DNA from 3 places in the Acetatifactor aquisgranensis genome. Region 2 is predicted to be linked to each of the others. Evidence: a T-box and tRNA genes for the amino acid it is inferred to sense, from the RefSeq annotation. Region 2 holds a T-box; the other regions hold tRNA genes.
What was found. The T-box of region 2 lies ahead of thrS (threonine--tRNA ligase). A T-box ahead of a tRNA ligase gene usually reads a tRNA of that ligase, here a tRNA-Thr.
Positions count from the first base shown of each region.

Region 1: it has a tRNA-Thr gene. The T-box ahead of thrS (threonine--tRNA ligase) is inferred to sense a tRNA for this amino acid. The anticodon was not compared.
Region 3: it has a tRNA-Thr gene. The T-box ahead of thrS (threonine--tRNA ligase) is inferred to sense a tRNA for this amino acid. The anticodon was not compared.

Region 1 is NZ_CALPDH010000011.1:134,190-145,189, reverse strand. Features, by position in the region: gene NFS35_RS11480 (NAD-dependent epimerase/dehydratase family protein) at 1-101, shown strand, start outside; partial or broken gene NFS35_RS29880 (galactoside O-acetyltransferase) at 542-691, shown strand; gene NFS35_RS11470 (lipopolysaccharide biosynthesis protein) at 750-2,072, shown strand; gene NFS35_RS11465 (acyltransferase family protein) at 2,100-3,143, shown strand; gene NFS35_RS11460 (hypothetical protein) at 3,323-3,544, shown strand; gene NFS35_RS11455 (IS110 family transposase) at 3,487-3,780, shown strand; gene NFS35_RS29660 (transposase) at 3,690-3,971, shown strand; gene NFS35_RS11445 (LIC_10190 family membrane protein) at 4,148-5,809, shown strand; partial or broken gene NFS35_RS11440 (IS1634 family transposase) at 5,995-6,595, opposite strand; tRNA gene NFS35_RS11435 (tRNA-Thr) at 6,758-6,830, shown strand; gene NFS35_RS11430 (hypothetical protein) at 6,919-7,305, shown strand; gene NFS35_RS11425 (ABC transporter permease) at 7,415-8,260, opposite strand; gene NFS35_RS11420 (ABC transporter ATP-binding protein) at 8,250-9,017, opposite strand; gene argH (argininosuccinate lyase) at 9,316-10,710, shown strand; gene asd (aspartate-semialdehyde dehydrogenase) at 10,727-11,000, shown strand, end outside.
Region 2 is NZ_CALPDH010000012.1:62,925-73,924, reverse strand. Features, by position in the region: gene NFS35_RS11890 (BMC domain-containing protein) at 1-78, opposite strand, end outside; gene NFS35_RS11885 (YdcF family protein) at 165-776, opposite strand; gene NFS35_RS11880 (class I SAM-dependent methyltransferase) at 881-1,318, opposite strand; gene NFS35_RS11875 (glycyl-radical enzyme activating protein) at 1,330-2,124, opposite strand; gene NFS35_RS11870 (hypothetical protein) at 2,192-2,539, opposite strand; gene NFS35_RS11865 (nucleoside phosphorylase) at 2,551-3,357, opposite strand; gene NFS35_RS11860 (glycyl radical protein) at 3,423-5,972, opposite strand; gene thrS (threonine--tRNA ligase) at 6,365-8,119, opposite strand; T-box leader at 8,192-8,407, opposite strand; gene NFS35_RS11850 (hypothetical protein) at 8,705-9,691, opposite strand; tRNA gene NFS35_RS11845 (tRNA-Val) at 10,170-10,243, shown strand; gene NFS35_RS11840 (L-rhamnose isomerase) at 10,416-11,000, opposite strand, start outside.
Region 3 is NZ_CALPDH010000024.1:32,061-43,060, reverse strand. Features, by position in the region: gene NFS35_RS19395 (glycosyl hydrolase) at 1-1,636, shown strand, start outside; gene NFS35_RS19390 (sugar phosphate isomerase/epimerase family protein) at 1,908-2,813, shown strand; gene NFS35_RS19385 (Gfo/Idh/MocA family protein) at 2,827-3,987, shown strand; gene NFS35_RS19380 (MATE family efflux transporter) at 4,038-5,381, shown strand; tRNA gene NFS35_RS19375 (tRNA-Thr) at 5,472-5,544, opposite strand; gene NFS35_RS19370 (hypothetical protein) at 5,635-7,911, opposite strand; gene NFS35_RS19365 (hypothetical protein) at 7,951-8,241, opposite strand; gene NFS35_RS19360 (transglycosylase domain-containing protein) at 8,455-11,000, opposite strand, start outside.

The DNA.
Region 1 (11,000 bases), on a different contig from region 2:
TCTCGCGGATGAAGGCATTAGGATATCGGAAAACAACGGACATGAAATCTGCATTGGAAGAGTATTGTGAATGGGTTAAGGGAGAATGGGGGCAGAAATGAAGGTTATCACTCTACTGAAAAAAATAAAGCATCGGAAAGAAATGAAAAAGGCGAAACCATATATTGAGCTGAGTCCAGATTCTTTCTATGAGGATGATTTCATGGTTGATTTGAGGAATCCACAGCAGGCAAGAATATATCTTTCGGTGGGGGCACATTGTGTGATAGGAGGCAAATATGTATTTGAAACAGGTAAAGGAAGAATTACCGTGGGAAACCGTTCGCATATAGGCGGTAGCACGTTTATTTCGATTAATCGAATTGACATAGGGAATGATGTGACAATTGCTTGGGACTGTCTGATATATGACCATAACTCTCATTCTGTAGAATGGAAAGAACGGAAAAATGACACTGAACAAGAATATCTGGATTTGATTGCCGGATATAGCCCAATTAAAAATAAGGATTGGTCAATCGTAAAGTCTGCACCTATTAAAATTTGTGATAAAGTATGGATTGGAACTGGGTGTATGATTTTAAAAGGGGTCACTGTTGGCGAAGGTGCAGTTATCGGAGCGGGCAGCGTGGTGACGCATGATGTGGAGCCTTGGACTATGGTAGGAGGGAATCCGGCAAAAATAATCAGGCATCTACAAGAAGGTAAATAGGCATGCAGTGAGTCGTATAAGATTTGGAGATATAAAAGTGGATAATAAGAGAATTGTTAAAAATATAGGGATATCCATGTTCCTAAAGCCAATCAGCATGATTTTAGCTTTGATTTATACACCAATGGCACTCTCTTTCCTGGGTCAGGAAAAGTATGGAATATGGGCAATTATCCTGAATATTGTGTCATGGATAAATTATTTTGATATAGGGATAGGAAATGGACTTAGGAACAGACTTACAGAGGCTATTGCAAAAGATGACAAGCAGAATGCGCAAATTTTTATATCCACAGCATATCTGGGGAGTGCTGTGATGGCAGGTGTTTTTTTCATACTGCTAGTGGTTTGCTGGCATTTTATGGGGCTGACTGATTTTTTCAATTTAAATGTTGATGATGAGAACATCGATATTATTATTTTTATCAGCCTCTTTTTTGTTTGCGTCAATTTTGTTCTGGCGTTAAGTAAGACATCAGCATATGCGATTCAACAATCGAGCCTGAACAGTATTATGGGGGTAATTGGGCATATATTACAAATCATTGTCCTTTTCGGGCTTTCGAAGTTTTTTCATGAAAGTCTGCTGGCCGTTGCGCTGATGTATGGCTTGATAAGTCTAATAGATAATCTGTTGTTATTTTTTTTCCTTGCTGGAAAAAATGTTTATTTACGTCCTAAGCTATCGATGATTCGTGTGCGCTATATGAAACCTTTAGTTTCATTGGGAATAGGTTTTTTTGTTATGCAGATATGTACACTGGTGCTGAATACTACAGACAATCTTTTGATTTCAAGTTTGTATGGAAGTACCAGTGTAACACCATATAACATAGTTTATAAATGTTTTTATATGGTAGTACAGGTCCATGGAATTATTATTATGCCTATGTGGTCGGCATACACGGAAGCGGCGGCACATAATGATATTCAGTGGATAAAGAATACGATAAGGAAGATTAATTTCATTACTCTGTTGTTCACATTAGGCACAGTTATGGGTGTTTTACTATTTGAGCCGTTTGCAGCAATCTGGTTAGGAGAGCGGCTGGAGTATGGAAAGACTCTGATTGTTGTCGTTGCGGTCTATATGATTGCGCAAATGTATTCGAATAATTATTCGTCGTTTCTGTGTGGAGTGGGACATATTAAAGTATCTATTGTAATATCTGTTGTCGGGGCAATCATGAATATCCCGTTATCCATATTTTTTGCAAAAAATATGGATATGTATCTCAGTGGAATCATTTTGGGCAGTTTTATAGTTATGTCAATAAATGTAATCTGTTTGCCATCAGTGGCTTATAGATGGATTAGGAGTCATGAGAATAGAATGGATATTTCAGATTTTGGTATATGATGCCTATACCTTGGCGGAGGGAGATAAATGCAAAAGAGGATTGATATTTTGGGAAAAGGGCGTGGGGGGGTAACGTTGCTTATAGTATTGGCACATGCCAATCTGTTGATAGACAGGAACCTATTTCAGGGAGTTTTTATACAAGGGTGGTGTGGCGTTGACTTTTTCTTTATCCTCAGCGGATTTCTTATGCTGTGGACATATGACAGAGATATGAAGCCGGTTGCCTATATTAAAAAAAGATTGACTAGAATCTATCCTGTCTATTGGATATACACAGGTGTTGTTTTGACTCTGCATTTTTTTGTGGTTAAAGTGTTTGGGTCCAGATTGGTTAGTTGGATTGAGTTGGATGCAAGGGGTATTTTCCGTTCCTTTTTGTGCCTGCCTACAGATGTTGCGGCGAATGAAATGCCAATAATACCTACAGGCTGGACATTGCCATATGAAATGCTATATTATTTTGTCGCTTTATTTATTTATATTTGTGGGATAAGGTTTTTTGGGGGGATTATTGCTTGTTGGGTAGCGTTGATAATAGCTGTAAATATGGGTGATTTTAAGAATGTATACATTAGTTTTATTGGGAATCCAGTGTTTTTAGAGTTTTTTATAGGGATGTTGATTGCATGTACAGTTAAACAGAAGAAACCTAATGCAGTGAAGAAAAAGGCCGCTTTGGTATTAGGAATGATTTGGCTGACTGTTTTTTGGATTGCAGAGAATAGAGAAATAAGTGTATTGATGTCTTTCAACAGAGTGTTTAAATTTGGCGTTGCATTTATGCTAATTGTGTATGGAGGGGTAGGTATGGAATTAAGCAATGGTATACAAAAAAGAAAAGAGTTCTGCATAAGTAGAGTTCTTGATTTTTTGGAAAAAATTTCATTTTCCTTGTATTTAGTGCATTTTCCATTGATTGTCATATTAAATATATTAGGCAGAAAACTTTCGATTCCTACTACAATAAGTTTTGCCGTGATAATAGCAAGTTGCATTGTTGTGGGCGGGTGTGGTTATTATTTTGTGGAAAAACCTATTATGGATTATATTCATGCGCTACAAAAGTAAACCCTCATGCCCGCGATGCTTGGCACCACCATAAATGAAACATCGTGAGTGATAGACTATTGGTAGTTACAAGCCATAAGCTCTGGTGTATACTGGAAGTATACGGCATATAAGGACGTAAAGTAAAATAACAAGAGATAGGAAGCTGTGCCGTAAATTTATCCATCGGAGGTGTCAGAATGGAGAAAGTTTACGACAAATGTTGTGGTATTGATGTGCACAAGAAGCTCATCGTGGCCTGCTTCAAAAAAGGCAGCAAACAGGAAATACGGGACTTCGGTGCAACAACCAGGGAGCTTCTCGAAATGGCTGGCTCAAAGAGGGCGGTTGTGAGATGGTTGCCATGGAGAGCACGGCATCCTGTTGGAAACCCCTGTACATCCTTGAGACCTGTGAACTGAAAGCCATGGTAGTCAATGCCCGCCATATGAAGGCCGTTCCGGGTCGCAAAACGGATGTGAAGGATGCAGAGTGGATTGCGGATCTTCTGCAGCATGGCCTGCTTACGGCGAGCTACATCCCGGACAAGGGCCAGCAGATGCCCATATCTCTTCATGGGCGGGGCTTTGCCCTGGAAATAATGAGAGTGCGCATAAGCGTAAATCCGGTAAGACCACAAAGGGAAATGCCCTGCTGAGGGATACACTGGTTGCATGCGCCCATTCAGCGGTCAAAAACAAAAACTCGTATTTCTCTGCACAGTTTGCACGAATCAGTGCACATCGTGGGAAGAAAAGAGCTTACGTTGCGGTGGCACATTCCATGCTGGTAGCCATATACCACATCCTCAAGGACGGTGTCAAAGTAAATATTCCAGCGGTTAAATGAACTGAAACAGAAAATGATACCTGGTTTATGTGAAGTGAAAGATGCAAGGCAATAGAAACGGCATATTTTAGGGATTTTTCCGATTCTTGCCAGGTGCGTTAGACAATTAGGGCATACCTAATTGCAAGCGTTGGTAACTAATTTTAATATAAACGAACAGGGGGACATGAAGTAGAATGATTTGTACATTACTAAGCTGGGTCGTAATAGGCACATCGGCATTTTTATGGGGAACCGCTATTTTGTCTTTTTTGGAAAAATTCAATCACTACGAAGAGAAGAAATTGGACATGGTTCTGATGACAGGCCTCTGTGCGCTGACAGTTTATGCTCAATTTTTTAGCCTTTTTCGCAGGGTCAACAGAGCCGCATTTATGAGCGTGATTTTTGCGGATGCCATTATAGTGATCTTGATAAAGGGAAAAATGAAGTGTTGGCTTAGAAAATTCAGGAATATGGAAAAAGATGTTTTTAAATATCGATTTTTTGCAATTGTGGGAATCGGGATATTAGTGGCCGGTTTTGCGAGCGGGGAGGTAAGGCATTATGACACTGCTCTATACCACGCTCAGGCAATCCACTGGATTGAGGAGTACGGAGTGGTTCCGGGATTAGGAAATCTGCACAACAGGCTGGCCTACAACAGTTCGTTCCTTCCGCTCCAGGCATTGTTCAGCCTGAAGTTTTTGACAGGCCAATCACTGCATAGCATGAATGGCTTCATTATGTGGCTCTTGCTTTCTTACGCTCTGTGCTCCATGAGGTTTTGGCATAGGAACAGGATTTACGCATCGGATTTTTTGCGTATAATCATTATTCTGTATTATGCGGGCAAAGTGCGTCATATAAGCTCGCCAGAGACAGACGCTTTCGCGCTTGGGCTGACAGCCTATATTTTCAGCAAATGGGTGAATTTGATTGAAGATGGGGAAAAGAATATAGCACCCTATGCGTATTTGTGCATACTGGGAGTTTATGGTGTATCCCTCAAACTGTCTATGACGATGGTGGTGTTCCTTGTACTCTTCCCGGCACTCAAATTGGTTACAGGGAAACGATGGAAGGAAATTGCGCTTTATCTGGGATTTGGTATTGTGACGGTCATGCCTTTCTTGATTAGAAATGTTATTATTTCCGGGTATTTGTTATACCCATACCCGGAAATCGATTTGTTTCCTGTGGATTGGAAAATGCCGGCGGCAAGCTTGATAAGGGACCGGAACGAAATAAAGGTCTGGGCATGGAATCTGTGCGATGTAGCAAAAGCAGATGCCCCGTTTTCAGTGTGGTTTCCAGTGTGGCGGGAAAATATGGGAAGGACAGACTATATGCTTTTTGTCATTAACATAGCGTTGGTGCCTATTTGTCTGTGCGTGGGGGGGTATCAGGTACTGAAAGAAAAAAGGTGGGAATTCCTCCATATTTCTGGATGTATGATATCCTGTATGGTTTTTTGGTTTTTTACGGCACCTTTGGCAAGATATGGAAAAGTCTTTCTATATCTTCTGCCGTTTTATGCTATAGGGACACTTCTTGGGCGGGCCAGGGAGGGGCGGATGATAGTGATTGCTATGGCCGCTTGGGAGATTTGCTGTATTATTTCGCTGCTCAAAGGCATAAATGTAAATTTCAAGCATGTCATCATATGCGCAGATTATGCGTTGTGGGAATGTAATCCGACAGACATTGGCGGTTTACGGATATATATACCTGAAACAGGGGATCAAACGGGATATTACGATTTTCCATCGACTCCATATAAATCTGTACTAGAGCAGATTGAATTGCGCGGAGGTTCCTTTTCGGAAGGGTTTCGCCCATATCCCGCTGAGCGCTAGGTAGACGAAATTTAATGATTAGTCCACATTCCAATAAAGTGGCCGTATTGTAGCGTGTTGACTATGGGAAGACGAAGGGGAACTGCAGGAGGCTCAGGCTGTTCATAGAGGCCCACAGGGAGCCGTTGGAACGGTATCTCGTGGAGTGAAAAGGAGTGGGCGAAAGATGAAGGTCGATAATGCGATACCGCTTCCTTTAAGGTGCCGGAAAGTCTTTTCACGGACTGGGTAACAATAAAGGCACGCCCGCCCATGGAATTGAAATTCCTTATGTTCAGGAATCCGAGCCCTGCATCCGCACAGTATATGAATTTTTTCCCCCTTGAACATCTGCGTGAGCTTCTTCTCAAGCGGGATGGCGGTAGTCTGTTCGTTGTCGGAACCGGAAGTGATGCACATGGAAAGGGGGATGCCTTCCCTGTCCATGAACAGCCCCATCTCCACGATGGGGGTGGGGCGGTGTTCTTTGGACGGCCCATATTTGCGCAGGCCCCTGGCGGTTTCCCCGGTCACTTCATCCACATAATCGTCATCTTCCGTTTCTGTTTCAAAATAATAGTTGCTGCAGTCATAGAAGCAGACGGAAGTGTCCCTCTTTACGATGTTTCTGCTCTTTTCAAACAGGTGGGTGATGTATCCGTCATAATGTTCCTCCATGATGTCCATGGTCCGCATGATATGCATGTAATCAAACCGGGGCTGTTCGTAAAAGTCTGCCAGGTGCCGGTATGTACCGAGTTTGGAATCCGGATGGAGGATACGGGCACAGGTAAGGAACCTGTTTAAAAATGATAATAACAAGACGTAATAGAGTCAAATTTGCGAAAAGTTTCCAAAAATAAAAAAAGTAGTTGCAAATTATTTCAAAAGCCTGTATAATGAAAATCGGTCTTGCGAAAGGTGGTCAGAACAGTTCGACTTGACCTGCCGGAATTGTCCGGGTGATAAGCTTCTGTGGCTCAGTTGGTAGAGCGATTGATTCGTAATCAATAGATCACGGGTTCGAGTCCCGTCAGAAGCTTTTTTTCTGTTTTCTTTATCATCTTCTAAATCGTTGGTTCGTGATTGTTTTCGTATCGTATGTTTCCAGGTAAAAAGGAGGATATTTTATGACATTGTCGAGCGAGGACTTATTGGCGATATCGCAGTTGATGGATGTGAAGCTGGAGAGCATATTGGAGAGTAAGCTAGAGAGCAAGTTGCAGCCAATCAGAGACGACATACGTTTCCTGAAAGAGCAGAATGAGAAAGATATACTGCCTGGGCTGCAGAGTGTGGAGGAATGCTGTATTCCTATGCGGAACGACATACGTTTCCTGAAGCTACAGAGCGAAAATGAGGTTCTGCCCCGTATACAGAATATTGAGGAATGTTATCTCTCTACATATGAGAGGTATAAGAACGGCATCATGCAGATTGATGCCATGCAGGCAGATATCGACATCATGAAGAATGTCGTGATGAAGCACAGCGACAAGTTAAAGCAGCTGGCTTGAGGCGATAAGTTATGTAAGGCCGGAAAGCGGAAAGCTTTTGGCCTTGGCGCTGATGTGCCGCCGGCGTTGCGCGGAATCAGTGCCGGTGAAGCGACACAGTGCGGTGGAATCACATCTTGAACTGCTTTTTTATCTGATGCTCAATGAACTGTATCGACTGATAGAACCCCAGCGCAATGATGCACAGCACGATGATACTGGTAATCACCATATCCAGCTGGAATACCTGGGAGCCGTATATGATTAGGTACCCAAGTCCCCGTCTGGCCGCCAGGAATTCCCCGATGATGACGCCCACCAGGGCCAGGCCGATGTTCACCTTGGCGGTGCTGAGCAGTATTGGCACGGAGCCGGGGAGCACTACTTTGCAGAAAGCGTCCCGCCTGCTGCCGCCCAGCGTGTGAATCAGCGTAATCTTCTCCGGATCCACCTGCTGGAATCCCGTATAGAAACTGATGATGGAGCCGAACACCGCCACGGACATGCCGGCCACGATGATGGTTCGGGTGCCGGTGCCCAGCCATACGATGAACAGCGGCGCCAGAGCCGATTTCGGCAGGCTGTTGAGCACCACCAGATAGGGCTCCAGTATCTCCGACAGCTTTTTGGAGTGCCACAGCAGCGTGGACACCAGCAGGCTGAAAAGAATCACCAGCAGAAAGCTGAGCAGGGTCTCGAGCAGCGTCACGCCGATATGGGCCAGCATGGAATTGTTCCTGATCTGATCCACGAAGCAGCGCGCCACGCGGCTGGGGCTGGAGAAGAAGAAGCTGTCGATCCATTTCAGATTGGCACTGACTTCCCACAGGACTAAAAAAAGGACGAAGATGATCGTCCGCCAGGAAGCGATTTCATGGTGGTGCCGTCTGTGCTTTCTGATGAATTCCTCCTGTCTTGTCAATTCCGAAGAGGCTTTTTTCCTGTTTTTCGTTTTTCTGTTCCATTCAGCTCTCATGAGTCAGATCCTCCCATAGCATGTTGAAATACTGCTGGAATTCAGGAGCGTTCCTTGCAGCCAGAGGCGAATCGTCCGCCAGCGTCAGATGCACGGTTACTTCGTTCTTGACCACTGCCGGCCGTCCGGACAGGACGATGATGCGGTCTGCCAGGCTGACAGCTTCCGACAGGTCGTGGGTGATGATAATCATGGTCTTTCCGGCAGCGCGGATGAGACGGCAGATATCCGCGGACACGAAAAGTCTCGTCTGATAGTCCAGGGCACTGAAAGGCTCATCCAGCAAAAGCAGTTGGGGTTCCAGGGCCAACGTGCGTATCAGCGCCGCCCGCTGCTTCATGCCGCCGGACAGCTCGTCGGGACGCTTATCCTTGAATTTGTCAAGGCCATAGTCTTTTAAGAGACGGTCCACCGCCTCCAGCCGCTCCGGCGTCATTTTATGGTTCAGCTCCAGCCCTAAAGTCACGTTCCGGTAGACAGTGCGCCATTCAAAGAGATGGTCCCGCTGGAGCATGTAGCCTATCTTCGGATAGTGCAGGGAGCCGTCAGGATTGTTCACCACGATGGTTCCCTCTTCCGGGGACAGGAGGCCTGCGATGATGGACAGAAGCGTGGATTTCCCGCAGCCGCTGGGGCCTACGATGGCGATGGATTCTCCCTCCCGGACGCCGAAGGAGATGTTCTGCAGCGCTTTCGTTTCCCCGTGGAGATTGTGGTAGGAATAGCCGATGTTTTTCAGTTCCAGAATATTCTCCATATTGCCATTCCTGATTTTCTTTTTCTTATATTATATGAAAGACGGCGGGCGGGGGTTCCTTTTCCGTGAACTTGCAGGCTGTTAAGGCTTGCTTCTGTGGAATCTGCGGCAAAATTCTTTGCGGGACTGGGATAAAAAGGGGAGTTTGCACGGAGAAATTTCTCTGCAGAGCCAAAGCCGCGGCTGAAATTGTGAAAAAAGCCGACTTGATATAATTAAATATGCGTGATAGAATGTAACAAACATATTTCAGCTTTTTGATGAGATATTTTTAATGAGACAAAAATCGGAGGGAAATATGGCACAATTATGGGGCGGGCGCTTTACGAAAGAGACAGACCAAATGGTCTACGACTTCAACGCGTCCATAGGCTTTGACAAACGCCTTTTCCATGAGGATATCGAGGGCAGCGTGGCTCATGTGACCATGCTGGCGAAGCAGGGAATCCTCACGGAGGGGGAGCGGGACAAAATTCTGGAGGGACTTTCGGGAATCCGTAGAGATGTTGACGATGGTACGCTGGAAATCGATGAGACCTGTGAGGATATCCACAGCTTCGTGGAGGCAGAGCTGATTCGCCGTATAGGTGATGCAGGCAAAAAGCTCCATACCGGCAGGAGCCGCAACGATCAGGTGGCGCTGGATATGCGGCTCTATGCGAGAAAGCATGTCACAGAGGTGGACGGACTGCTGAAAGAGCTTCTTACAGTGATTCTCACCGTGATGGAAGAGAATACGGGGACCTATATGCCGGGCTTCACCCATCTGCAGAAAGCGCAGCCCGTCACGCTGGCCCATCACTACGGCGCGTATTTTGAAATGTTCAAGCGGGACAGGCAGCGCATGTCGGATATCTATGAGAGGATGAATTACTGCCCTTTGGGAGCCGGAGCGCTGGCAGGCACTACATATCCCCTGGACAGAGAGTGCACGGCTTCTCTGCTGGGCTTTGCGGGCCCTACGCTGAACAGCATGGACTCCGTGTCGGACAGGGACTATCTGATAGAGTTTCTGGCGGCGCTGTCCACTGTGATGATGCATTTAAGCCGCTTCAGCGAGGAAATCATTATCTGGAATTCCAATGAGTATCAGTTCGTGGAGATAGACGATGCCTATTCCACCGGAAGCAGCATCATGCCCCAGAAGAAGAACCCGGATATCGCGGAACTGGTGCGGGGCAAGACAGGGAGGGTCTACGGAGCGCTTATGTCCCTGCTCACCACCATGAAAGGAATCCCGCTTGCCTACAACAAGGACATGCAGGAGGACAAGGAGCTGACCTTTGATGCCATCGACACAGTGGAGAACTGCGTTACCCTGTTCACCGGCATGCTGCGTACCATGAAGTTCAGAAAGGAACGGATGGCGGCCAGCGCCATGAACGGCTTCACTAATGCCACGGACGCGGCAGATTATCTGGTGGGGAAAGGCGTGCCTTTCCGGGATGCCCATAGCATCATCGGCAGGCTGGTGCTGTACTGCGTGGAAAAAGGCACTTCCATTGACAGGCTGTCCCTGGATGAACTGCGCGGCATCAGCGATAAATTTGAAGAGGATATCTATATGGCTGTTTCCCTTGAGACCTGTGTGGAAAAGCGTCTGACCATTGGCGGGCCCGGGCCGGAGGCTATGAGGAAAGTCATAGAGAAGCATAAAGAATATTTAGCGGAAGAGAAAAGCCAGACAAAGTGAGGACGGAGGAAAGACAATGAGTGAAAAGTTAAAAGTAGGTATTTTAGGCGGAACAGGCATGGTAGGGCAGAGATTCATCTCCCTGCTGGAGAACCATCCCTGGTTCGAGGTGACCACCATAGCGGCAAGCCCCCGCTCGGCGGGCAAGACCTATGAGGAGGCTGTGGGCGGCAGGTGGAAGATGGACACGCCCATGCCCGAAGCGGTGAAGAAACTGGTGGTGATGAATGTCAACGAAGTGGAGGCCGTGGCTTCTCAGGTGGACTTCGTGTTCAGCGCCGTGGACATGT
Region 2 (11,000 bases):
GTGGGCCAGCGTAATCTGCTTGCCCGGTACCAGTTCCTGCACGATTCTCTGTTTGGTCTTGTCATCAAGCCAGTCCATTTCTTTTCCTTCCTTTCGGTCTTGGCAGTTCTTCTTTGTATCACTTCAGCAGTCTTCCCGCTTCCGCCAAAGCCTCTTTGCTGACATCAGCTATCTACAGATGACCTGTCAAATCCTTTCAGTTCCGGCCCGAACTGCGTCCCCAGCCTCGTCAGTTCCCCCAGCACCTTTTCCTGCCCCCAGGCCGTCCGGTACCAGTTTTCCCTGGTCACGTTGACGTACACCGGCGCCATCATGAACTCCGTCTCCGGGAAGCTGAACTGGTAGTACATCAGGCATCTTCTGGAATGGAATCCTTTGCAGCAGATGATGGCTTTCCCGGGGCATAGGCCTTTCGCGTCGAGAAGCTTTCTGGTAAATCTGGCGTTCTCGGCTGTAAACTGCGCTTCGGCCTCCTGAAGGATGCAGTCGGGGGCGACTCCATTGATCTGCAGCACATCGGTATAGAATTCACATTCGGTGGCGTACTTTTTTCCGTACTTTTCCGCTTTGGATTTCACGCCCGCGAATTCCCCTCTGGTGATGGAAAATCTGCCGGAGGGCACCACATACGGGGCATATCCCTCTTTCCACAATTCCGCCGCCCGTTCCGGCAGTTCCGGATAAGAACCGCCGGGGACGAAAATCGCGTCCGCCTTTTCCAGCCTGTCCTCCAGAAAAATGAAATCCGTTATATCGTTGACGATTCTCCTATTCATCCTACACGTCCTCCGCAGGTTCCCGCGCATATTAGCCTGGTGCATCTTTCAGCGTTTCTCACACGTATATTTGGTGTCAGCCACTCGTTTTTCATACACCGACCTCATTTCCCAAGTTTCATAATACAGTTTCCTTCCAGCCATTCCAGCCTGTCGCCGAACATCTCCGCCATAAGGGAACTGTCCATCTTCCATGTGGCAATCAGAAGGATATGCCCCTCCGGCTTCAACACCTGTCGGCATTCCGCCAGGATCGTATCATATTGGTCTTCAATATGGCAAAGGGCATTGTACAGAACCACCGTGTCAAACGCATCGCATGCAAAGTCCATTTCGACGGCGTCCATCTTCTGAAAACGGATATTTTCCCGCTCTTCCACCAGGCTGCTCAGGCGCCCGCTGTCAATATCGATACAGGTGACCTGCTTCGCGCACTGTGCGGCGGATAGGGAAAATTCTGCCGTGCCGCAGGCTACCTCCAGTATGTCCTTATTTTCAATCTCCTGCCTGATAAGCCGGACGATTGCATCTGTCTTTTTCATATCTTATTCTTTTAACCGCCTATGTGGCATCTTAATTTCGTACAAGCTTCCGCTTCTCGCTTCAGCCGCTGCATATGCTCCGGTTCCGGCGGCAGGATGTCCGGCAGTTCATAGGTTCTGCCCAGCCCCTCATATTTGTCCTGTCCCAGCCTGTGGTAGGGGAGCAGATAGATTTCCTCCACACCGGGCAGGGCGTCCGCATACCGGGCAATGGCCCTGATTTCCCCCGCGGTATCGTTAAAGGTGGGAATCACCGGTACCCGGATGCTGAGGCGGGTCTGGCGGGAAGAGGCGATTTTCTTCGCGTTCTCCAGCATCAGTTCATTGCCTTTTCCGGTGAAGCGTTTGTGCTTTCCGCTGTCCATATGCTTGATGTCACAGAGATAGTGGTCAAGGTACGGCAGAATCTGTTCTATCACTTCCCATTTGGCGCAGGCCATGCTCTCCATGGCGGTATTGATGCCCACCGCTTTCGCCGCCCGGAGCAGATCTCTGGCGAATTCCGGCTGGCAGAGGCTCTCACCGCCGGAAAGGGTCAGGCCGCCGCCGGAGCGGTCATAGTAGGGCCTGTCCTTCTCCACGGTCTCCATGACCTCCGCCACCGTCACGTCGCGGCCGATAATCTTCGTCTTGCCCTGAACGGTCATCTCCTGGATTCCGTACTCCTGGGACTCCGGATTGCAGCACCATTTGCACCGCAGTACACAGCCTTTCAGGAAGCAGATTGTCCGGATTCCCGTTCCGTCATGGATGGAATACCGTTGTATATCAAATATCCGGCCTTTTGTCTGTAAATATTCTGTCATCATTTTTCATCTCATTCCGCCGCGCGAGCAGCATTTCATACTTACGGTTACTGAAGTCTGGCTCCATTCAGCGCCTTATCATAATACCCTTCATATACTGTGTATCATTATGGGCTCGATATACTGACAGCTTTTCTTCTTCCGTACATCCAATCAAAATCTTGATTTCCGAATCCCGTTTCAGGCAGTCAACAGTACACATGACCGCGTCCACCCGCTTTTCCCCTGAGCCCACCCACACATCAATGCCGGCACCATCCATGGATGAAGTATCCTTTAAATATCCATAGTCAACCTCATAGACAAAATCCGGATATTTCGGATGGACTGTCCCTTTTGGCCTGTCTATCACGATTTCCGAATCCCTCACCAGGGAGTCCAACATTTTCCAAAAAGCATCATCAAAACCATTCATCCGCATTTCCCCTACAGCATGCACAGTGCCTCCAAGGCGAGAGCGAACAGCCTCTCCCTAGCCGAAACATTATTGTTCCAGTCCCTGTCGTCATAGTCCTCCGCATCGCCGATGAGGATGTCGCCGCTGTAGAGCAGCTGGCCAAAGACCTTGCCCCGGAACTGGGCGATGGCGGCCATGGTGGCGCACTCCATCTCCACGGCCCTGCAGCCCTCTTCCCTCCGGTAGGCCACCATCTCTCTGGTCTCCCTATAGAATCCGTCCGTAGACCAGGTGGCGCATTCTATGTAGGGGACGCCGTGGCCGGACAGGACTTTCCGGAAGCGCTCGATGGGCCCGGACTGCAGCTCAATGAAACGGGCGGGCGGCAGATATTTGTAGGATGCCCCCTCGTCCCGCAGGGCCCGCACCGGCAGGATGACGGCTCCTTCCGGAATGTCGTCCAGCACCCCGCAGCCGCCGCAGCAGACAATCACCTCCACGCCGCTGCCGTAGAGCATCTCGGTCATCATGGCGATGGAGCCTGAGGCCACCACTGCCTGTACGGCGCAGACCTCCGTGCCATCCACCGTGAACCGGTACACATGGAAGTCCTTCATTTCGGAGACATATGTCCCTATCTTCTCTCCCCCGTACCTCTCTACCGCGCTGTCAAGCACCTCCTCGAAGAACGTGACCAGGCAGAGCCTGGGGAAACGCCCAAACCCGCCCCCGCCCTGACCGTCCCTGTCGGCTTTGGACGCATTTCTGTCGGGATTGATGACGGCGGTTTTGTCCGTACTGTATTCCAAAATCGGATATTCGTTTTTTATGACCATCTTACTGCCTTTCTTCTAAAGCAAAGCCGTGCTGCCTTGAACCTTACTGAATTGTCTGAAAACTTTCAGAATCCCTGCTCCGTCCTGCGGATGATATCATCCTGCAAGGACTTGGACAGGGTGGTGAACAGCGCGCTGTACCCTGCCACCCGCACCACCAGGTGGGCGTACTTCTCGGGATGGGCCTGGGCGTCCAGCAGGGTCTCCCTGTCCACCACATTGAACTGCATATGGCTCCCCTTCTGGTCGAAATAGGAGCGGATCAGCGCCACGAAGTTCTCCAGCCCCTTCTCCCCGCTGAGTGCCGTGGGATGGAACTTCTGGTTGAACAGGGTGCCGTTGGAGGCGATGCCGTGATCCAGCTTGGACACGGAGTTTGCCGCCGCGGTGGGGCCGTACACATCCTTGCCCGCCGAGGGGGACACGCCGTCCGCCACAGGGGTGTGGGCCAGCCTGCCGTCCGGGGTAGCTCCGGTCTGGGCCCCCAGTGGCACATTGGCGGACACGGGATACAGCCCCGCCTGGAACTGGCCGCCTCTGGGATTGCGGTAGTTCAATAGCGGCTTGGTGTAAGTATACGCCACGTCCCGGGCGAACATGTCCACTTCCTCGTTGTCGTTGCCGAACTTGGGCACTTCGTCTATCATGGCCCGCAGGGCTTCGTATCTCTTCTTCTCCTCCGCCGGAAGCTCCGTGTTCATCACTGTCTGAATCATACCCGCAATCTGGGCTTCGTCCACGGCCATGCCGTTTCCGTCCATCTCAGGGAGATTCACCTTGCGAATCTCCCTCAGGATCTCCGTCACGATTTCTCCCGCGCTGACGGCATCGAAGCCCTGGCCGTAGTTCATGGCCAGCGCCCGCTTGTACTCCGCCAGGGTCACCTTCTTCTCGTCAAATACCAGCTTCTTAATCGCGTACAGCGAGTCCGCCATGTTGGCGATGCCGAAGCCCTGAGGCCCGGTAAAGTTGTAGACGGCGCCGCCCTCCTGGACGCTCTTGCCCCGCCTGATGCAGTCGTCCACCATGCAGGAGAGGTACGGCAGCGGGCAGCGGGTGGCATGGGCCACGTCGATGGCATTGTCCGCGTTCACCAGCAGGGAGATGTTGTAATCCATCTGTTTCTTATAGGCGTCATAGAACTCCTCAAAGGTAGCCATGTCCTCCACGGCCCCGGTCTCTATGCTGATCTTCTCACCCTTGTCCCAGCCGTTGGAGAACACCAGCTCCAGAGGGCGGCACATGTTGTAGAAAGCCGCGTCATGCCAGCCTTCCGTCTTCCCGGCCTTCTGGGGCTCCACGCAGCCGATGATATTGTAATCCCTGGCGTCCTCCAGGGTAAGGCCTCTGCTCAGCAGCGAAGGGATAATGACTTCATCATTGTAGTACGCCGGCAGGCCGATGCCCGTCCGCGTCAAATCTGCCGCCTTCAGCAGCAGCTCGTGGGGCGACTTGTTCCACACCCGGATGGAAAGGGATGGCTGGGGCAGGAACACATGCTTGGAGGCCGTGATGCACATAAAGCTCAGGTCATTCGTCACATCTAACCCCTCTTTGTCCTGTCCGCCCACAATCAGGTTCTGGAACAGGCTGTAGCCCGCGAACCCTTCCGCGCTGGCGGCGTCACGGCATTTGTTCAAATCGTTCAATTTCACCCAGATACAGTCGATCAGCTCCTGGGCGGATTCCCTGGTCAGCCTCCCGGCCTCCAGGTCTTTCTTATAGTAAGGATACATATACTGGTCGAAGCGACCCGGGGAGATGGAATGCCCGCTGGACTCCAGCTGCAGCAGCTGCTGCACGAACCAGAAGCTCTGGCAGGCCTCATGGAAGGTGGCGGCTCCGTGTTCCGGCACCCTGGCGCAGTTGGCCGCTATCTGCAGAAGCTCCTGCTTTCTCGCGGAGTCAGTGCAGGAAGCTGCCTCTTCCTCCGCCAGCCGGGCATATCTGCGGGCATAGCGAATCACGGCCTCGCAGCTTAGGACGGCCGCTTTCAGGAACTGGCTCTTGGTGCAATAATCTTCGTCGCCAGGGCTGCACTTGTCCAGCTCCGCCTGTATCTCTTCGATAAGCCCCCTGTAGCCTATGGCCAGAATCTTGTCATACTGGACGGTCACATGGCCCACACCGTTGTAGAAATAGTTGCCGGGGGTAAAGATATTGTGCTCAATGGCTTTCTTCGTCTCCTCGGTCATGAGGGAAGTGGCCAGTTCGCTGGTGGTCTTCCCCTCCCAGTAGGCGTCCGCCTCCAGCAGCTCCCGCTTGGTCTGTTCGGCTATGTAGAAGGGGTCTGCCTTGCGGGCGGCCACGGTGTCGAATTCGCTCTCCAGCCATTTGTAGGAAAATTCCGGGTAGGTCTGGCAGCCTCTGGGGGCGATGGTGGTGCTGCCTACCACCAGCTCGTCCTCCCGGATGATGATGGGGATATTGTCCAAAATATGGGCAAATGCCAGGGCGCGCCGCATGATTATCGGTTTGTCTTCTGTCGCCTTATAGGATTCTGTGATCAGCCTGGCCCTGGCGGATTCGATTTCCGGCATCTTGGCGTAGAGATGCGCTACCAGCCTGGGGATTCTGTCCGTTTTGGGGATTTCCTGTGTGTAATATTTGGCCATTGGTGCTCCTTTCTGTGTTGACCGCTTCGCGTTCTTTTGTGTTCTATTTTCTCTCAGTTCGATTTTGTGTTCTTTGAGGCTGTCATTTACACTGCTTAACAGTTAAAATTTCCGGGTAGCCTGACTACATAACGCCAGCCATATACGTTTCACAAATGCAGTATGGTAAATTCTGGCGTTATGCAGTATATCTTCTTGTGAGTCGTGATTCCCGGAACAAGCATCTTTCCTATTCAGTATATGCCTATGTTATCCAAATGTCAATAAATCTGGCACTATTTCCCTTAATATTTTTGTGGGTTTATTTTGTTTTTTGTTGTTTTCGAGAAGCCTTGCGTTTTTCCGAGAATCCGGAATCCTGCTTGCCACATGGCTGATAAAGTGTCCAACGCTCAGATTCCTTCCTCTTTCAGCATTCCCAGGAATCTCTCCAGCGGCATCCTCCCCAGGTCGCCCTCCTCCCGTTTCCGGACAGAGACGTCTCCGGTTCCGGTTTCCTTCTCGCCTACGATGAGCATATAGGGCACCCTTTCCATCTGCGCCGTCCTGATTTTGCAGCCTATCTTCTCCCCTCTGGCATCCGTCTCGCAGCGCAGGCCCTCCTTCTTCATGGCGCTTTCCATCTCCCGCGCATAATCCATATATTTATCCGAAACAGGCAGCACCTTCACCTGTACCGGGGACAGCCACAGCGGGAACTTTCCCTCGTAATGCTCTATCAGGATACCCATGAACCGCTCGATGGAGCCGAACACCACCCGGTGTATCATGATGGGGCGGTGCTTCTTCCCGTCCTCCCCGATGTATTCCGCCCCGAAACGCTGGGGCAGCTGGAAATCCAGCTGGATGGTTCCGCACTGCCATGTCCTCCCGATGGAATCCTCCAGGTGGAAATCAATCTTCGGGCCGTAGAACGCCCCGTCCCCGGGGTTCACCTCATAGGGCAGCCCTAAATCCTCCAAAGCATTCCGCAGGCCGTCGGTAGCCATCGCCCAGTCCTCATCGCTCCCCACGGAATCCTCCGGCCTGGTTGACAGTTCTACGTGATATTGGAAACCAAATTTCGAATATACCTCATCTATCAGCCGGGCCACCCCTTTAATCTCCTCCTGGATCTGCTCCGGCATCATGAAGATGTGGGCGTCGTCCTGTGTGCAGCAGCGCACCCGCATGAGTCCGTGGAGGGTTCCCGACTTCTCGTTTCTGTGGATCAGCCCCAGCTCGCTGACCCGCATGGGGAGATTGCGATAGGAACGGGGCTCCATCTGGTATACCAGCATGCCGCCGGGACAGCTCATGGGCTTTATGGCGTAGTCCTCCCCGTCGATCACCGTGGCGTACATCTTATCCCTGTAATGCTCCCAATGCCCGGAAGTCTCCCAAAGCCCGCGGTTCAAGATCACCGGCGTGGATATCTCCCGGTACCCCTCCCTGGCATGCAGTCTCCTCCAATAGTCGATGAGCAGATTCTTCAAAACCAGGCCCCTGGGAAGAAAGAAAGGGAAACCAGGCCCCTCCTTTAGCAGCGCGAACAGCCCCAGTTCTCTGCCCAGCTTTCTGTGGTCTCTGCGCTTCGCCTCCTCCAGGCGGTTCAGATATTCCTCCAGCATCCTGGAATCCGGAAAGGACGTGCCGTAGATCCGGGTAAGCATCCTGTTCCTCTCGTCGCCGCGCCAGTAGGCCCCCGCCACGGACAGCAGCTTGAACGCCCTGACCGCGCTGGTATAGGCCACATGGGGGCCGGCGCACATCTCCAGATGCTCTCCCTGCCTGTAAAAGCTAATCTGCTCCTCTGACCGCAGCCCGCACAGAATCTCCGCCTTATAATCCTCGCCCCGCCTTTCCATCTCCTCCAGGGCCCACTTCCGGTCTGCCGTGAATTGACGCAGTTGGAGATTTTCTTTCACAATCTTCCGCGTTTCCGCTTCCACTTCCGGGAAATTCTCCTCCGAGAACCGGAACGGGAATTCGAAGTCATAGTAGAACCCCTCCGGAATCGCCGGGCCGATGGCGCATTTCGCGTCCGGATAGAGCCGCTTTACCGCCTGGGCCAGGATATGGGCCGTGGTATGCCGGAACGCGTCCCTCCCCAGCTCCTCCTCAAAGGCCGCCTCTCTCATGGAACCGTCTCTCATCTTGATCTTCATTTTTTCTCTTCCTTTCTTTAAGATTATTAATCCACATAAGAAAAGCACCCCCAAAGATATGTGTCGCATACCTTTAAGGGTGCCCATTGCACGGTTCCACCTTAATTTTTCACTTCAGATTCCATCAAATCCTAACCTTTAACGCAGGTGTACGGCAACGCTTACGTCTACTTTCAGCATTGCAGCTAAGGAATGGTTTTCACATAGAATCCACATAAGCGTCTTCCACCCTGTGACGCTCTCTCTGTCTGCGATTTTTATGCTACTTGTTTCCGTCATCGCTTTTTCTTATGTTGATTTGTCTCTTATCCTATCATGGCGCAGGCCGCTTGTCAAGAGCCGGATTGCAGGCGTGTGGGGAATTTTGCACTGCATTTTTTCGCGCAACCGGGAGTTGCTGAATTTTCCATGTCTGATTGGCAGACCTGTCCCGGGGAATCTGTTACACTGAATATGCTCTCGGATTTCAGGGAAGCACAATCCGGCAGAAAAAATGTGTTTTGCTGTTTCCAGGCAAAAGAAAGAGCGTACAGACTGGTCTTCTATACGCTCTGGCGCTGTGCTGCTGATTCAGTTGTGGTCGGCTCATGGTCTCACGGTTCCGTACTCCTCCGCCAGGGATTCGATCCAGCGGCGGCTTACCACCAGATTGACCGGCTCTTCCGCCTTGCCCTCCTGGCCGGACACCGGCTTTTTCGTGTATACCAGGTAGCCCTCCGCGTCAAAGGGCTTCTCCTTATAATAGACTCTGTTGCCCTTTTCATAGCCGATTTTGCCTGCCATGATACGGCGGGCGCATTCTGTCAGCTCCTCTTTCGTTCCGTACCGCTTTTCCACCGCGTCCTGCAGCGCCTTTTTCTCCACAAAGGCGTACATCGCGTATCGGATACTGTCCACAGTCAGCGAATCGCCCTCCGCATGAGGCCAGATGAACATATAGTACTGTGTCTTCAGGCCATCCTTGACGAACCACCCTTCCGCCCCCTTCACTCCCATGATTTCCAGCGCGAAAGTGGGCAGGGGCGCATCGTTAAAGATGTAGTCCATCTGCGCTTTTTCATCAACCAGACATGTCCTCCCGTTCCGGGTGTATTCCACGTCTACCCCGGCCCGCTGTTCCTGTTGGTCGACGATTCTCCGATATGCAATCTCCGTCCTGTCGTCATTCCGCAGCCGCGCGTAGTAGTTCCGCCTCATGAATTCGGCCATGATGTCTTCCTTGCGCATGTCCAGCCGGAACGTGGAGCCTCTGAAGACAGGCTTTTTGTCGTATGCTTTGTCGAAATCAGGCTTGAATCCTATATATTCCTTTCCATTATAGGAGCAATACTGTATATGACCGCGAATATCTCTTCCCTTGTATCCAAAACATATCTCTTCCCCGTTCAGGAGCGCCCGTATCTCCTCTTCCGTAAAGATGTGCTCCCCCCATTTCCCCTTAAAGTTCACAGGATTCCCATTGCCTGTGCTGTCTTTCCACATACCATTCACATAATCCCCCATTGCTCTCTCCTCCTCTTCATACTGCACGTCATTGGAATTCACGTAAAACTGCAGCAAAGCCACTATCACTACAACAGCTTTCAGACCGCCAGCCGTATATGCTCCTCTTGGGCGAATCGGAAAACCGGGGCTGTCTTGAGCATAGCAGTCTTCCGCTTAAATACGGTTACTTAGGATATCGGCCTTTGTCCCCCAATCCATAAGCCGCCTCATCCTGAGAGAATCCCAAAACTACACACCAATCCCCAAAAAATATGCTATACTATATAAATGGCATTTAATTCCCGCCTCACCTCCCTGAGCGGCGAAGAAGAACAGATTCGGGGGCCGGACCGGCGTGCATGTCCCAAAGGACAGCCTCCCCAGGCTGTTCGGCGCCTTCTGCCGGGCGGAGCAGTCCAGAAGCCCCAAGACCAGAGGAAGCGGGACTCTGTAACTTTCGTTCCTGCATCTCACCCGGAATTCTCTCCCGAAAATCCTCTCATTTTTCTCAATTTTAAAAATTCCCTCTTCCCATTTTCTTTCATTTGTGTTATTATAGGTGCATGGAAGCATAGCTCAGCTGGGATGAGCGCTCGCCTGACTAGCGGGAGGCCAAGGGTTCGAGCCCCTTTGCTTCCATTTTTTACGTCCACACCTGCCATGCGCCATCCAAAATCATCGGGGCGATACCTCCATGACCCTGACAGAGGAAGTCCATTTTTCCGCCCGTCTCATAAACCGGCAAAAACGGCCGGGGCTGCAATGACTCCGCCGCCCCGGCCATAATCCTGAAAAAATGAACTTCCCACACTTATCTCTTCAGCTGAACCTCATCCTCGTACTTCTTCACTTCGCCATAGAAATCCTTGTCGGACACTACGCCGCAGCGCTCACAGTACTCGTTCCATACGTCGCCGAAAGGCAGGGTCTTCACAGCCTCCTGCTGCACCATCAGCTCAGTCATGCGGTTCTCGTCCTGCAGCTTCCTCAGTTCTGCATTGGGAGTGCACATAGCCATAAGCAGCGCTTTCTGCCAGCTGCGGAAGCCCATGGCCCATGCGGATACGCGGTTGATGCTGGCATCAAAGTAATCCAGCGCCATGTAGACTCTGTCCAGACCGTCGCATCTGATGATTTCCTTTGCCATCTCTTTTGTCTCGTCATCGAACAGCACCACATGATCGCTGTCCCAGCGGATAGGCCTTGTGATATGCAGAGCGATTTCCGGATAGAAGCACAGCAGCGCGGGAATCTTGTCGGATACCACCTCCGTGGGATGATAATGTCCGTTGTCCATCAGAGGCAGGCAGCCGTCATGGGTAGCGGCAAAGCTCAGCGTGAACTCAGCGCTTCCGGCTGTAAATGCCTCCACGCCGATACCGAACACCTTGGACTC
Region 3 (11,000 bases), on a different contig from region 2:
GGAGATATTGAAAGGTGACTCCTCTGAGATATATGTGAATCACAGGAAAATAGAAAACTGTGACAGTTATTTTATCAGCAACAGCGAAGATGTGGAGAAAACGCTGCAACTACGGCTTAACGCTATGGGAAGAGTGAGCCGAATGGATTCGGCCACTGGGAAGATATGGCCCGTCAGTGCGAGATGTGTAGATGGGAAAGTCCAGGTGGAAATCATGCTTGCAGCAGATGAAGCCTGCTATCTTCTGGTAGAGCCTTTGAAAGGGGAGGAACCTGTGGAAACCTGGGGGAAACGCCTGGGGTATGGACAGGAGGCCAAACCGATCCGTATCTGCAATACTCGATGGGAAATGGGGAGGTGCGGGAGGCATTTAAGCCTGTGGAAAGCATCCTGGATTACCAGGAGGCCTCATTGGCAGGACAGCATGGATCAGGCGGATTTGTACTTTCAGAAAGAAGTATTTTTGGAAAGTGATGTATCCGGAGGAAGAATCTGTGTTGCAGCAGTGCAGCAGTTTACGCTCTATGTGAACGGGCATCTGGCAGGAGAGGGCGGCATGAAGCCTGTTACATTGGAGTTAGGTGATTTTTTCCATCAAGGGGAGAATCTGATTGCAGTTCATGTACACAATCCCAACCCTTATCCGGACAGCAATATCTGCTCTGTGGAAAAGCTCCCGGCTGACAGGATGATTTCCTTGCTGCTTGAAGGAGAACTGTACCTGAAAGACATGAGAGAAAATCCGGTGTGCATACAGAGTAACTCTGAATGGATTGTGAGCAATCAATATGAGGAAAGCTGGGAAAATCTGAGCCGTCGTCTCCAGGCCCGTCGCCATGATCCTGCCCGCCAGCTTTGGGCGGAAAGGGACGGCGTGTGGCTATACGCCTGGGAAAGGGGAAATGTGCCGCTTCAACCGTGGGGAGATTTGCCTTTGTATGGGGAAAGACTTTCATGGCCCAGGCGAGTAGCCTATCAGATTACATTGCCTGTGGGAACAGCGGAAATAGCGGCGCCTTGTGTGAAAGGCGGATATCGATGTCGGTTAGATGGTGTGGAGGTATCCTTTGCAGAAGAAAAGGCATTGAGGGTACGGCCGATAGACCGGGTGCGGATGCTGGAATTGGATGTAGAAGCGGAAAGCCCTGAGGATGGGCTGCAGCAACCGCTACAGGTGCTCCTGAAACCAGTGCCTATATCTTATAGGGAATGGGCTTCTTTGGGACTGCCTTGGTTTTCAGGGCAGGCGCTTTATCGTAACCGTTTCTGGTGGAAACCGGATGTTTTCCGGGAAGAGGGGCAGGAGCTGCGTTATATTCTGCAGTGGGGACAGAGAGAGTCCTGTGCGGAGGTCTGGATCGATCATCAGCTGGCAGCAGTGACCCCATGGGCTTCTTATCGGGCAGACATCACGGAATTTCTCCAGGAAGGAGAAAATGAGATTACTATCATAGTGTCCAATTCAGCTGCTCCGGCCAGAAGACATATGCTGGTAGACGAAGGAATGGCTCTGGGATGGAACCGTTATTGGAATGAAGACAATATTGACAGAGAAAGTGAGGATCTTGTGTCGGGATTAATGGGTCCTGTGCGTATTTACAGGCAGCAGAGAGACTTCAGATTAGATGCCCCATAATATTATACTGCATAACGCCAGAATTTACTGTATTACACTGGTTAAACGCATATGGCTGGCGTTATGCAGTCTGGTTACTCGAAAATTATAACTGTTAAGCAGTATAAATGGCAGCTGGACTAACGGATTCCAACTGCCATTATCTCATTTTATTTTAGAGAAAATAGAATGAAAAACATTTTACAGATTGAACAAAATATGGTACTTTTATTTTAAAGGTATTAAGAGGAGATTCGAAAGAGTCTCAAAATAAAGGAGGAAGAAAAGCCAGATGAAATATGACAAAATCAGCGGTTTTGCGGATGAAATCGCGGAGGGCGTGGATACCCAGTTCAGGGTGCTGCAGAAACTGAATATCAGCTATTTTGAGCCAAGGGGAATTGACGGGAAGAATATCGCGGATCTTTCCGATGAAGAGGCGGAGGCTCTGAAAGAGAAGATGGAGCAGGCCGGAATCAGAGTATCCTCCATTGGTTCTCCCATCGGGAAGATAAGGCTTGACGAGGATTTCGAGGCGCATTTCAGAAAGTTCCAGAGAGTAGTGGAAGTAGCAAAAAAACTGGATGCCAGATATATCAGGATGTTCAGCTTCTATCGTCCTGCGAAACCCGATTCGGCAGAGGGCGCTGCCAGCGGTGCTGAAAGAGAAACCGCTCAGGATTGGTCCGCCGAAGAGAGGGAGGAGGTAATCGGCCGTCTGCGCAGGATGACGGCATATGCCAAAGAGCAGGATGTGGTGCTGCTCCATGAGAATGAAAAAGACATTTACGGAGATACCGCAGAGCGCTGTGCGGATTTAATGAAGGAACTGTCCTGCGAGCATTTCCGGGCCGTATTCGATTCCGCTAATTTCGTGCAGTGCGGACAGGATACAAAAGAGGCTTATGAGAAGCTGGAAAAATTCATCAGCTATGTACATATCAAGGATGCATTTTTGGAAGACGGAAAAGTAGTGCCGGCGGGAGCGGGCGACGGAAATGTGGAGTATATTCTGAAGAGCCTTCTGGACAACGGATATGACGGCTTCTTAAGCCTTGAGCCCCATCTGGGAAGCTTTGCAGGGCTGGCTTCGCTGGAACTGGACGACAAGATGCTGGATCTCCCCCAGGGAGGAGAGGGAACCTTTACGCTGGCTTACCGTGCCCTGGAAGAGATTGTAGATAAGATAATCGAGTAGGAGGATTTGCTTTATGGAGAAAGTAAGATTAGGTGTAATCGGCTTTGGAAACATGGGAACGGGACATGTGAAAAACGTGACGGAGGGTAAGGTGCCCGACATGGTAATGGGCGCGATTTGCGATATCGCTCCGGCCAGATGCGAGGCGGCCAGGCAGCAGTATCCCGGAATCCCGGTATTTGGCGATGCCGGGGAGATGTACCGCAGCGGCCTGTGCGACGCCGTTCTCATCGCTACGCCCCATTACTATCATCCGCCCCTTGCCATAGAGGCGTTTGCCCAGGGCTTGCATGTCATCACGGAAAAGCCCGCCGGAGTCTACACCGGACAGGTAAAGGAGATGAACGCCGCCGCGGCGCAGTCTGACAGGAAGTTCGGCATCATGTACAACCAGCGGACCAATCCGGTATACCAGAAGCTGCGGGAGATGATTCAGAAGGGCGAGCTGGGCCATATCAAGAGGATTACCTGGATCATCACGGACTGGTACCGCCCCCAGGCTTATCATGACAGCAGCACATGGCGTTCCACCTGGAAGACAGAGGGCGGCGGCGCGCTGATTAATCAGAATCCCCATCAGCTGGATCTCTGGCAGTGGATGTTCGGGATGCCGGACAGGATATTTGCCAAGGCCAGCTTCGGAAAGTATTATGACATCGAAGTGGAAGACGATGTGATGGCATATTTTGAGTACGAAAACGGCACCACAGGAGAATACATTACCTCTACCGGGGAAGCGCCGGGCACCAACCGCCTGGAGATTGCCTGCGACATGGGCAAGGTGGTGGTAGAGGATAACAGGATTGTCTTCCACCGCAATGTGATATCGGAGCGGGAGCACAATAAAGTCAACGCGGAGCCTTTTGGAAAGCCGGAGTGCTGGGAGTGCAATATTCCGGCGGATTTCTCCGGCGGACCTCAGCATGTGGGGATTCTGAACAATTTCGCTTTCGCCGTGCTGCATGGCGGGCAGCTTCTGGCGCCGGGAGAAGAGGGGGTATTAGGGCTTACGATTTCCAATGCCATCCATCTGAGCGCATGGACAGGAGAGACTGTGGATGTGAAGAACTTCCCGGATGATCGGTTCTATGAGCTGCTCCAGGAGAAAATCAGGACTTCTGCCATCGTGAAAAAGGAGTCCCAGGTAATCGTGGACAACAGCAAGACTTATTAAGATACAGGTAAAATATTCCGGCAGAAGAGCGGATGGAGAGGGAGGCATTCATGACGAACGATTTTTCAAAAGGAAAGATATGGCGTAACATTATATCCCAGGCTATCCCTCTGATGCTGGCGCAGCTGGTGCTGCTTTTGTACAATGTGGTGGACCGCATCTATATCGGACATCTGCCGGGAGCGGACAGTATGGCGCTGACAGGCATCGGGCTGGCGTTTCCGCTGACTACGCTGATTGCCGCGTTCACTTATCTGTTCGGTACCGGAGGGACGCCGCTGTTTTCCATAGCCAGAGGAGCCGGTGAGGAGGAGAGGGCGGAACTGATATTGGGAAACACATGTTCGCTGCTCCTTGGCTGTTCCGCGCTGATGTTTCTTTTCTGCTATCTGTTCCGCAGGCCGGTGCTCTATCTGTTCGGGGCAAGCGACGCTTCCTATGTGTATGCGGATGCGTATCTGCGGATTTATCTGTTTGGAACTCCTTTCGTCATGCTTTCCACGGGGCTGAATGGCTTTATCAATGCCCAGGGTTTCCCTAAGATGGGCATGATGACCACGCTGATCGGAGCGGTGCTGAACCTAATCCTGGACCCTGTCTTCATATTTGTAATGGATATGGGGGTAAGGGGAGCGGCTTTGGCCACTATTTTGAGCCAGATTGTATCTAGCATCTGGGTCCTGAATTTCCTGACCGGGAGAAAGGCGGGGCTCCGCATAAAGAAACAGCATTTGCGGGCAGACTGGAAACTGACCCGGGAAATCGTCTCCCTTGGCATGTCGGGTTTCATCATGCAGGGGACAAACTGCCTGGTGCAGGTGGTGTGCAATGCGACGCTGAAGATATACGGAGGGGATTTGTATGTGGGCATCATGACGGTCCTCAATTCCGTCAGGGAAATCCTGTCGCTGCCGGTAAGCGGCCTAACCAGCGGATCCCAGCCGGTGCTGGGGTACAATTACGGAGCGAAACGGTATGACCGCGTCTGTCAGGGAATCCGCTTTACGGCCTGTATGGGGATTCTGTATACCTTACTGGCCTGGGGAGCTGTGATACAATGTCCTCATTTTCTGCTTTCGATTTTTACGGAGGACGCCGCCATGCTGGAGGCAGGAATCAGCGCGCTGAAGCTGTATTTCCTGGGATTTTTCTTTATGGCATTCCAGTTTACCGGGCAGTCGGCCTTTACCGCTCTGGGATATTCCAGACATGCGGTCTTTTTTTCCCTGCTGCGCAAGGCCGTGATCGTGGCGCCGCTGACGATAATGCTGCCCCAAACGGGGTTGGGCGTGGACGGTGTGTTCTGGGCGGAACCCATTTCCAATTGCATCGGGGGACTTGCATGTTTTATCACCATGTATTTTACGCTGTATCGGAAGCTGAAAACGCGGTAGGATAAATGAATTCCTCCGGCGGCCCATAACCTTTGGCATACAAAATAGCGGAAATCCTGATTTTATCAGGATTTCCGCTATTTTTATTTAAGCTGCTGACGGGAATCGGACCCGTGACCTCCGCACTACCAATGCGACGCTCTACCGACTGAGCCACAGCAGCACATGAGCAACATTCCCGCGCTCACAAATGATATTATAGCAAAGATCGGCAGCCTTGTCAACAAAAAATTCTAAATTTTTTGCACAATTCTTAATGGACTTTTTTTAGTTTTGGCAGCCCCCAAATTATGCCAATTAATGTAAGGGCAGATATTATCTCTGCCAATCTCCAGAACCATGGCTCGACAAAACGGATAGAAATAGAGCCGGAATATCCCTTTGGAAATTGGACACGAACCATATTGTTGGTGCCTGCGCATACAGGGAGAGCCTGGGAGGTGTCCGCATCAGTGCAGCGGTAGTATTTGTAATATAATAAAGGAAAATCTACATACGCATCCTCTGATTGAGCCTTGACGTTGCAGGAAATTGCCGTCCCCAGCTGTTGATAGGCTTCCAGAGGGGCTACTCCATTTGCATAGACAAGGTTCGCATGGATGAGATTAGGGTCAGTACCGGAAGGTAAGTAATCACATGTGCAAAGCTGCATTGTATCTAATTCTGATGTGCTGTAAATACGATAGGGCTCCCCGGAAAACGAGAAATCGTAAAAATACCATCCACAGCTTAATATCAGGAGAAAGATGCCGGCGAGAAGATAATTTTGGCAGTTCCCCCATACCTTTTTGCCTATATGAAAGGAATAGCATACAACGAATACCAGCAGTATCGTGGCGGGCATGAGCATTCTCCATGGGAACTGCAGGGTCAGAATGATTTTTTCGATGCCCTCATTTATAGATATAAGGGCATCCCATGGGAAATAGCAGGTAGCCATATATAGTGAGAGAACGCCAAACAGTGCGCACAGGATTGCTGGAATATAGTTGCGGTCTTTTTGGCAATCTTTCTTATGGATGCAGAGGAGATAGATAAATACAAACAGGCCAATCGTCATCAGGATACCGACGCCGAAAGTAGGTTCTGTGGCAATTCCGGCTGATGTGGACCAGGCGCTGCCGGTACCTTTTTGGAATAGCGCGAACAGCTGTATTGGAAATAGTCCGCCTGTCTGAAAGGAGCCACGCGGAGCGCCTGACCATTCTGGAGAATTAACCATGATATCCTCCGTATAAAAATCGAGGAACGGAACAATAAAATTCAAGTTGAGAAGAATGGCCAGTGCAGCGGCAGTGACCAAAGAACGGAACACATATTTCCTGAAAACGCGTTTTATAAGTATCAGGCAGGTCAATATGATGAAAAGCCCTACGATGAGAGTGCTTAGCACATGAGACTGAATCGACCCGGTGAGCCCAAAGGCGATGAGAATGGAATGCTTCCACCAATTTTCCTTTCTGCTGTCCTGAAAAACCAAGTAAAATCCACATAATATCAGTGGGAGGACCATCATGGCACAATATTCTCCTACCGCTGCTCTTGTGTACACGTCCATGAGACGATAGGGGGCCAGCGTATAGGCCAGACAACCTAACAGGGCAATTTTCTCATCCGAGAACATCTTGCGGAAAGAATAATAGCCAATCAGGACAGTTCCCAGATTTATGAATGCTACAAAAAATTTGTAGGAAGCCTGAATGGAAAAACCGAGTATGCGGAGGAAAGCAGGGAAATACAGGAAGGCATCGCCGTAAAATATTCCCACTGCATAGCCATATCCATTGGCCCATAGAGGATGGAGCTTTACAGGAAAAGTGCCAAGGGAAAGGCCCTGGCTGATGGCGTCGATTCTTATCAAATGAAACAAAATATCATGGCCGGCCATGAGAAAATCGGTATAGAGCGGATAACAGGATATCCCAAAGATACCGGCCAGAGCCAAAATGATTTTTCTGATCCTGATATCAGAGCGTAGAAAAAAATAGCCCAGATTGATGAGCACGCATAGTAGGAAAGCATAGAAAAAATTCTTTTTGTAAAGGGAACTGGTTTCATAAATCCCGATATTACTTATACGGATATAGCCATTCCCGGAAAAAGAGACATGAATAACAGCATCATCTACACTACGGGAAATATCTAAAACCATAGTTTGGGTATAACAGGTGGAATCCAGCTCAAGAGAAGGGCACTTCATTTCCAGACTTCCCAGACCGGAGCTGACAGATACGGAATTTCCAGGACAATTCACAGCATAATCAATCTGTATCTGATAGACGCCTTTACTCAGACTGAGCGAAGGCGTGGACAAAAAAACTCCTTGACTTCCTGAGGAATCATCCATGGAAATCAACGTGCCGTCTATTATTGCGTTTTCTGCGAGAAGATAGTCGTCAACTGTAAAGTTTTTGCTGTAAGCATTGCCGCGGTTAAGAAGCCAGCTGCTGGCAGCGATTAGAAGAATAATGATTTGTAGGCCAATCACGATGTGCTTTGCGCGTAGTCTGGAAAGTTTTATGGAATTCATATGTGTCCTCGCTTTGGTTATTTTATAAAAAATCGTTCTTTACAGATATTGGTTCTGGGATTTGCGCATCAGAAATTTTACGGAATAGCCCTTTTCCTCACAAATGGAACGGACCATATCTTCGGCAATCTCCCTTGAACTGTCGTTCACGCATATGATACAGTTGCTTTTGCTGAGATGAAAGATAGAGGACTTGGGCCAGCGGATATAATAGGAAATGCGTTTGCTCAGGAGAGCCTTTTCGATAAGCTGCTTGCATTCCAAGTCTGCGACTTCGCATAACTCTATTTCATTGTTCACTTTCACTGAAGTATATAATGGCTGTTCCATGATTGACCTCCTTGGTGTATGCTGATACTTATTATCTCATAACTATATACGCCTTTGTGTACCTTAAATTTAAGAAAAGAACAAGATGTTTTCCGTGCCAATATTATATCATAATTCGACATTTATATGCAAGTATATAAGAAAAGATGCAGCCTGGCAAAAAGCCATGACACATGTGGAAACGTCATGGCTTTGAGCGGTATTTCAGGGAAGTTATTCTGTGTCTTCTAAGCCGGCATCCTGCAGCGCATTCTGTATATCGCGTTCGTTGGCGGCCCATTCCTGCTGTGCCAGGATTGCCTCGTAGTCCGGATTCGCAAAGAATGCGGCATCATGCTGGCAGTGAGGGGTATCAGAGCCGTATGGCAGCGGTTGTCCATCAGGACCAAGCGGCTGCGTGACACCAGAGGAACCCTGCAGCAGGGCCGGATCCTCCTGGAACGGCAGATCCAGCGCACCGGGTATTTTCATCGGACACTCAGGGCTTGCGGGCAGCAGGTCATAATGACAGATATCTCCCACATAATGTATGTTGCATGGATCCGTAGGAACGGTTCCCGCGGCAAAATATTCACCACGTGTGGCCGTGCAGACACCAGGGATGGGCAGCAGGCCTGATTCGATGCATACTTCAGCGCGGACGATGCCCTGGGGTGTGGTGAACTTCTCATCGGGCAGGTTCTCGTGGATGCGGCTCATGATAGCTGTCCAGAGAATCTTCGCCAGGTCGGATTCCTTTCCGGGATTTGTGGTGCGCAGGCCCACATTATTGTCATAGCCTGTCCATACGCTGCAAGTGTAATAAGGGGTGAAACCGGCGAACCATACATCATGATAGTCATTGGATGTACCGGTTTTTCCGGCGATGGCCATAGCATTGCTGAAGTTACAGCTGGCCCCGGTGCCGCCTCCTTTTACCACGTCCACCATGGCATCTGTCAGCAGGAAAGCAGTGGTCTCCTTGATGACCTGCCTGGAGGTGGGATTGGTATTGTCCAAAAGGATATCGCCGTCCGTATTGGTGACCCTGGTGTAGAGTTTTGGCTCCACATAGGCCCCCATGTTGGCGATGGCTGCATAAGCGGCAGTCAGTTCATAAGGGGTCACTCCGAAAGTCAGCCCTCCTAAAGCCAATGTCTGGTTGATATCTGTGTAGAACCGTTCCTCGCCATTGGAGTCCCTGAGCCACACGCCGTCTGTCAAAGTCGTGAAGCCGAAATTCAAGAGATAATCATAACCAAGCTGGGGCGTGATGACAGTCTCTGTCTTGGTGGCTATGATATTCAGGGATTCCCGTATGGCTTCCCGGATGGAGTTGATGCCGCGGTAGCCGCTGTACCAGTTCTTGACAGGAGTACCGTCACTGAAGTTGAACGGCGCGTCCATATAAGTGGTGGCCAGTGTCTGCCCCGCGCTGTCGAGAGCGGGAGCGAAAGCAGCCAGCACCTTAAATGTGGAACCTGGAGAGCGTTTGGCATCGGTGGCCCTGTTCAGGGTACGCCGTCCTTCCTTGGCGCCGCGCCCGCCTACGATGGCTACTACATAACCGGTGGACTGGTCCTGGATGGTCATCGCGGCCTGCGGCTCTGCGGTCATGGAGATTGTCTCGACATAATTGTCCTCTCTGTCGGCTATGCCCAAATCAGCCAGCACAGCCGTGCGGTAGGTTTCGATGGCTTCATAAGCCGCATCCTGGGAGCTGAATATAAGGTTAAAGCCTTTGTCCAGGTTATCCTGGAACCAGGTCATCATATTTTCCTTGCTGAAGTTGTACTGTTCCTCGTTTGCACCGTACACAGTGAGGGCGTAATTCAGATACCAGTACACGTTTTCCGGATAATTTTCCGGATTGGAGAATTCCTCGTCGGCTATGGCCTGGATAGTAGGATCCATGGTGGACTCGATACGCAGGCCGCCGGAAGTCAGCAGGGTCTCTGCCATAGACTCGCTGTATCCTGCGATATTGACCAGATCGTCCCGCACCTGTTCGTACACGGCATCCGAGAAATAGGAGCCCGCAGTAGTATTGGTAGTGGTCTGGAAATCGATGTCATGCAGCTTGATGCGGTCGTATACGGCATCTGTATCCGCCATGGCTTCCTCATATTCCTCATCCGTGATAAAGCCCAGCTCCAGCATATTGTCCAGACAGTCTTTCCGGCGGCCGGCATTCGCTTTGGGGAAATGAATGGGATTGAAACCGGTGGGATTCTGGGTGATGGAGGCGATGACGGCGCATTCCGACAGTGTCAGATCGCTGCAGGATTTGCCGAAATACCGCTGGGAGGCGGATTCCACGCCCAGGGTGTTCTGGCCCAGATTGATAGCATTCATATAGCGCAGCAGCACATCTTCCTTGGAGAATTCCTTGGAGATGGCCAGAGCCAGATTCTGCTCCTGGATCTTACGTTTGACCATTTTAATCATATTGCCGTCTTCTTCGGTCCAGGTGGTGAAGATAGTGTTCTTCAGAAGCTGCTGGGTAATCGTGCTGGCGCCTTCCTTTTTCTTGCCCATGGACTCTACGAAATGCCAGCCGGCACGGACGATTCCCTGGATGTCGATGCCGTTATGCTGGTAGAAACGCTCATCCTCCAGCGCCACGAAAGCCTCGCCCAGATGCTTCGGGATAAGGTCCATGTTGTTGATCTGGATACGGTTGGAGTTCATGCTGACATACTGGTCGATTTCATTGCCTTCGCAGTCGTACACGATGGTGGCTTCGCCTGTGGCGACAACATCGCTTAAATGAATCCGCG